DNA from 3 places in the Vibrio sp. 1249-1 genome. Region 1 is predicted to be linked to each of the others. Evidence: predicted binding sites of a transcription regulator. Region 1 holds the regulator's gene; each other region holds the start of a gene.
The links. The regulator PurR, encoded in region 1, represses purine synthesis genes. The targets are predictions, from matches to a motif close to TNANGNAAACGTTTNCNTNA.
Positions count from the first base shown of each region.

Region 1 (2,263 bases):
AGCCACCAAACATTGAGCGCGACTTGATATTACCAAGTGCCTCAAATAGCTTCATAGAGTCTTTGAGTATCGGTTTATCCATGTTTTGTTATCTCGGTGTAATTAATATTACGCCACCAAAAGTCAGGTCCGAGAGAGTAGCAAACATGCGTAAAAACAATGTCATTACAGAGTAAAGTCATTGCTTACACACTTGCCATCGGTAACCCCGCTACCTTCCATATCGTAATATGGTTCAGGCCGGAGGCTTTGCGTCCCACTCTTTCGAATGGTTTGCCCTGTGCGTGACACAATGAGCATACTTCTTATATTGAATTAACATCACGGTTTAGCGTTAAAAGTGTGATTTCGGTTCAATAAAAATGATAGATTGAATGCTCTATTTTGCATATGGAAAGGTGCAAATTGGCCTTTGAAAAGGAGTTCTTAATATATATTACATTTATATAAAACAGGGAGTTAACGTTAGTCAATTGTTATTAGAGTGGTGTGAAGTATTAGAGAATGCTTAATTTTTCCAAAAAAATAAGCGCCCCTGTAGAGCGCTTATTTAACACGGTTAAATACAGTGAAATTTAGTTCATTTTTTTCACAGTATTTCGAATTACAAGCTCAGGTTGCATCTCGAAAATTCGTTTTTCGTGTTCTTTATCTTTGATACGCTCAAGTAGAATTTCGAATGCATTTTTACCAACACGACGTTTAGGTTGGTGGATAGTCGTTAGCGGTGGAGAGAAGTATTCCGCAAGCTCGATGTTGTCGTAGCCGATCACTGAAATATCTTCAGGAATTTTGATCCCGTTTTGTTGCAAGCGGCTCATTAGGCCTAGAGCCATTGTGTCGTTAAAACAGAATACCGCCGTCGGGCGCTTGTCCATTGCGGTAATTTTATCTGCAACTAATACGGCCGTATCACATTCAAAGTTACCTTCAAGGATCCAGTCTTCATTTACAGCTAGGTTCGCTTCGCTCATTGCGCGACGGAAACCTGCAATGCGCTCTTGGCAAGCAAGCTTTTCAAAATGACCGCTTAGACAAGCGATATCCGTATGACCATTATCAATCAGATGTTTGGTTGCAATGTAGCCACCTTCTTCTGAGTTATCCATGATCTTGTCTGCTTGTGAGCTCTCTGGGCCCCAATCCATGACCACTTTAGGAATGTCCGCATGACGGTCAAGCATCTCTTTTAGTTCTTCGGTTAAGTCAGAACACATCACTAGGATGCCATCAACGCGCTTTTCAGCCAGCATACGAATGTAATCGCGTTGTTTTTCGTAAATCCCGCCTGTGTTACATAAAATCAGAGTATAGCCTTGGCGGTAACAGTAGCTCTCAACGCCATCAATCACTTCTGAGAAAAATAGGTTAGTTGATTGAGTTACTAACATGCCAATCGTACGAGTTGAGTTGCATTTTAGGCTGCGTGCAACGGCACTTGGCGCGTAATTCAGCTCGTCAACGGCTTTCATTACTTTTTCTTGCGTTGCTTCTGCAACGAAACGCGTTTTATTGATAACGTGCGAAACTGTCGTAGTGGAAACGCCGGCTAAGCGAGCAACGTCTTTTATCGTGGCCATAAATGGTGTCCTGTATCGAGCTACTGAAATATGTCGTATTGGATGTACCTGATGCTCTAATGGTTTCACACCTAGCAATATAAAATTGGCGCTAAGTGTCTCGGCAGCGGTTGATCCAAGTGCGACAAAAGGGTACGTAGCAGCATCGGTCGATGAATTTTATCTTTTTTTCTATCTGATGAGAAATTGCCATCAACCTGTTAAGAAAACACAAAAACCGCTATATTTCAGCGGTTTACATATAAATCATATTTAATCGTTTGCGCTCACATTTTAGCCCTATGTGGACTGACTAGCAATGTTTTCAGCAAGAGATTTGTGTATTTGAAGTCACATTTTGACTGCTAAATAACCAAGCGTCTTTGCGCTAAGTTAAGGCAAACGAATATTATACCCAAGTTACTTACAATTGGTCACTTTCAGGCATACAGGAAGCCCGATAGGCAGGCTCCCTAAAAATAGGCGGCAATTATTCACCAAGAAGGTAGGCGCTGTCTAGTTTACAAAATGCAACTAATAGTTTCGCGACACTCGAGTAAAATCCAAATTCGTCGAATTTTTTACATTTGTCTGAAAACTGAGGTAACCAAGACATCAATTGTTGCTGGATAAAGTCGTTTTGTTTAACGAAGGCTTCTTCCATGTGTTTTTCTTGTTCAAGCTCGTTTGAGCGGATAATCATG
Region 1 is NZ_JAWOWJ010000002.1:95,492-97,754, forward strand. Features, by position in the region: gene R7Z50_RS03925 (TfoX/Sxy family DNA transformation protein) at 1-82, opposite strand, end outside; cyclic di-GMP riboswitch class I at 199-288, opposite strand; gene purR (HTH-type transcriptional repressor PurR) at 576-1,580, opposite strand; gene torD (molecular chaperone TorD) at 2,050-2,263, opposite strand, start outside.

Region 2 (2,263 bases), on a different contig from region 1:
GAAGTACAACAGCCTTCTTATTTTCCATTCCTGGTGTCGCGGGCTTTTTGATGAACACGTTACCGGTTGGATCACGGCGAACGTCAAAGCCTTGCTCTGTTGCCCAGTTGATAATGTACTGTGCTAATGCTTCTTCATGTTTCGATGGATGAGGGATAGAACAAATCTTATCGAAAAACTGCCAAAGTGGAGCAGGTGATAAGGTACTGATCTCAGAATGGAACTCAGACACGGATGACTCCTTTTGATGTGCTTTGCCAAATATATACCGTAAAAATATTATCAAGGTAGCATTAAATGCTATACGACTTGGCCTTCAAATTGCCGTTAGCATACCACCAGATAAAGAGTACGAGTAGTCGCGATCACAAGGATTTCTCTCAGAACTGTCACAGTTTGTGAATACAATAACAAGCACTATGTGTTCTCTATCATATATTCTGAAAGTGGCTTTATTTTTTAATTCATAAAATTGTAATTTAATTACACATAAACTTTGATAAAGGTCAATTTGTGCATTTTTTGTGATTCCAGTCACTAAAATGCTTGTAATTAAATTTCTTGGTGGTATATTTGTAACCAGCTTCTGAGAGAAGAATGAAATGCTCAAAGGATGAGTCCGTTTTATCGCCTCCAAGGAACCGAGAAATCAACGAATGTTTAATTGATTTAAAAGGTGATAGTTATGAAAGGTTTACCAAGTACAATGTTCTGGAATAGTAAGTCTGTTTACACCGGTAACTTTGTATACCCAACAAGCTTTGGCTACTAAGTGAAGTCAACGCATGTGACTCGAACAGTTTGTTCACCCCTATAAATTGGAATTTTTTTTCAGTGATAGTGCTGACATGATTCACCGCCACCCAAATTGGGTGGCGTTTTTTTATCTCTATTTTCTCTTCCTGACTCACTTATTGCCATCAAAGCCTTCTTCTATTCCCCATTCTTCGGTTTTATCGACTTTTCCATCAAATCTGTTAGATACCATGTTTAAAATGGGCCTTTTTCATCTGAAAGTTTAGTACATTGCTCAGTTTTTATTCTCTTTTAGAGAACTGTGTTATCTGGGTTACCTATTGTTTTATAAGAATATATTTCTTTGCTTGCTATGATAGATTAGAGAATGTGTTTCATATCCAAAGAAAAAAAACGCATTAGAGTGAAGATTCTATCTAGAATTTGCTATTTGATAACTTTATAATTCCCGCCAATCGATTACGCAACCGTTTACTTTTTACCTTTACAGGATTCGATCATGCTCGAGAGGCTTTTTAAACTCAGTGAAAATGGCACAAATGTGCGCACTGAGATCATTGCAGGTGTTACGACCTTCCTAACTATGGCTTACATTATTTTTGTAAACCCAGCGATCCTGTCGGATACCGGTATGGACCGTGGCGCCATTTTTGTCGCGACTTGTCTTGCTGCCGCAATCGGCTGTTTTATCATGGGATTTGTTGCCAATTACCCAATCGCACAGGCACCAGGAATGGGCCTGAACGCATTTTTTACTTACTCTGTTGTATTGGGAATGGGTTATACGTGGCAAGTTGCGTTGGCGGCTGTATTTGTTTCTGGCCTTCTGTTCATTCTTTTAAGCGTATTTAAGATCCGTGAGTGGATTATTAACTCGATCCCGCATTCTCTACGAACAGGTATTTCAGCTGGTATTGGTCTTTTCTTAGCGTTTATCGCATTAAAAAATGCAGGTATCGTCGTTGATAACCCAGCGACATTAGTTTCTATGGGAGAGATCACATCATTGCCATCTGTATTGGCCGCGATTGGCTTCTTTCTTACGATTGCACTGGTTCACCGTGGTGTGAAAGGTGCGGTGATGATCGCCATTCTTGGCGTTACAGCGCTTGGTCTTCTATTTGGTGATGTGCAGTGGGGCGGTATTATGTCAACGCCACCAAGCATTGCGCCAACTTTCATGCAACTGGATTTCTCTGGTTTGTTTGAAGTAGGCATGATTTCCGTCGTATTTGCTTTCCTATTTGTCGATTTATTTGACACCGCAGGTACGCTCGTTGGCGTTTCTCAAAAAGCTGGTCTAACTGATGAGAATGGCAACATCCCTCGTTTAAACAAAGCGTTACTTGCAGACTCAACAGCAACGTCAGTAGGTGCATTACTTGGTACCTCCAACACGACATCTTATATTGAAAGCGTTTCTGGTGTAGCTGCGGGTGGGCGTACTGGTCTAACAGCCGTGGTTGTTGGTGTACTCTTCCTACTTGCTCTATTGTTCTCACCACTT
Region 2 is NZ_JAWOWJ010000015.1:64,981-67,243, reverse strand. Features, by position in the region: gene R7Z50_RS20400 (aminoacyl-histidine dipeptidase) at 1-232, opposite strand, end outside; gene R7Z50_RS20395 (NCS2 family permease) at 1,256-2,263, shown strand, end outside.
Region 2: a site for PurR is predicted at 1,216-1,235, ahead of R7Z50_RS20395 (NCS2 family permease). Genes of this name have one in related genera too.

Region 3 (2,263 bases), on a different contig from region 1:
TTTTAGTGTTACTGCCATTGCTCCTGCAACTTGTAGATCTTCCGTAGTGACGGGGTTTCCGTTCAAATCGTACGCTACGACAATTTTCCCAATACGTTGACGTAAATCTTTTAAATCTTTGGCTAGTGCAATGATAGCCATCAACTCGGAAGCCGCTGAAATATCGAACCCTTCGTCACGCTCGAAACCATTGATGGTTTTTCCTGCATCATTGAGGCCAATTTTGACTTTACGTAGTGCACGATCATTATGGTCCATCACTCGTTTCCAAGTAATACTTGCCGTGTCGATTTTAAGTGCTCTTAACCCGGTGCGTGATTCAAAGGCATCATAACCCTCGCGTTGCTCATGGAACAAGCGAGCGTCAAGAGCGGCTGAAGCAAGGTTGTGCGCCGCTGTCACTGCGTGAATGTCACCAGTAAGGTGTAAGTTTAACTCTTCCATTGGAGCTACTTGAGAATAACCACCGCCCGCTGCGCCACCTTTAATACCGAAGACGGGTCCCATCGAAGGTTGCCTTATACATGCAATAACAGATTGATTAAGCTTTGCTAAACCTTGCGCCAGTCCTATCGTCGTAACGGTTTTTCCTTCGCCAAGAGGAGTCGGCGTGATCGCAGTGACGAGTACAAGTTTACCGTCATCATTTGCTTTGAGTCGTTCCAAACATTTTGGGTGGACTTTGGCTTTGTGCTTCCCGTGAGTGTCATACTCTTCGGGCAATAGTCCTACTTTTTCCGCGATAACATCAATAGAAGAAAGTGGTGTGTTTCGGCAAATTTCGATATCTGACTGCATGGAGAATCCCCAAAGTGGCACAGGTAGCGTTGAAAAACTACCTGAGTTATAACGAGTATTATTGTGAGGCAAAGGTCTGCTTGGTGATGGTACTGTTTCGGTTAGGCTTGTAAAGAGTTTACTGCTTCGTATTGTGCGACATACTAACGAAATCTACTCGTTATAGTGCTAGATAAAAACAAAAAGGCCACCAAATGGTGACCTTGATATATTTTTAGCTTTAAAGTTGTCGTTTTAACGATCCCAATAAGTCTCTTCTAAGCTATCTTCTCGTTCAGGAAGCGCTCGCGATAGGCGAGGAGAGTGCTGCGTCAACACTTCATAGCTTACTCGGTTTGCGTATTTACAAATCTGAGAAAGTGAGGAGTAGGTTAAGCATCGTACTTCGTGCTTTTCTGAGTTAGGCACTTCTTTTTGGTGAAAAGAGTTTGCTGCCATGTCATGCAGTAAGGCTGAAAGGGCTGCATCACCTGCACCGTTAGTGTTCTTAATCTCTAGTGGTCCACCAAGGTAAGGGCCGATGTGAGAGTAGACCTTCATTGGGTTTTGACAGTCTTCTTTACGCATCGCACGACTAAACTCGTACTGGTTAAAGGCTTCGAGGGAGCTTTCAAGGATGTCGTGTGTGGTTTCTCGTTTTACTTTCTCGTCGGTGTAACCAGCCATGTACAGACCATTTGGTCCTGCTGTACAAAGTACGAGATCAACCCACTCAAGTGCTTTATCAGCAGCTGCTAGCGGCTCTGTTTCACCTGTTAGCGCCGCACCTTCTTCTTCATTCATAGCGACAACAGAAATGTTTTCGCGAATGTATTCTTGCCACCACTGTGCGTTGCCTTCGATAACGTACTTCGTCCCTAACGTAAGTACAACAGGGACATCGTGCTTCTTAGCAAAGTCGATTGCTCTTTGTACCGCTTTAGGCATTGGATCTTCTTCTTTACCACGCATTAGGTAAGAAGAAACAACCAGGGCTGATGCTTTCTCAAAGATCTCTTCAGGAATGCTTTCCGGAAGTAGTTGATTCATATGACCTTCGTTGATAGCAAATGTACGCTCACCGTCTTGAGAAATTAGGGTGTAGCAGCGACCAATAGGGCCATCTACCGTTTGTAAATGGTTAAGGTTCATGCGTGAAGACGTACGGCAAAGGTAGCGATAAGCAAAAGAACCGACTTGAATGTTCTTAGACATCACACCGAGCAAAACGGATTTGCTATCGGCTAAAACTGAGTAGTTGTGAAGAGTATTGCCAATCGTGTCACCTGGGTATTGGTGTGTGATCAGGCCTTGCTCAACCAGTTCTTCGTAAAGTGCATCTGCTTTGCTTTCTTCAAGAACGAGCGAATGTCCTTTACTCAGGTTGTATTTCTCTAAAAACGCGTCATCTACACGTGCTTCGATATCTACAATGGTTTGACCGACACCAACAATAGTTGGGCGATATAGCTTAGGTGCCTGTCGG
Region 3 is NZ_JAWOWJ010000001.1:710,875-713,137, forward strand. Features, by position in the region: gene R7Z50_RS03085 (formate--tetrahydrofolate ligase) at 1-798, opposite strand, end outside; gene R7Z50_RS03090 (inosine/guanosine kinase) at 1,033-2,263, opposite strand, start outside.
Region 3: a site for PurR is predicted at 863-882, ahead of R7Z50_RS03085 (formate--tetrahydrofolate ligase). Genes of this name have one in related genera too.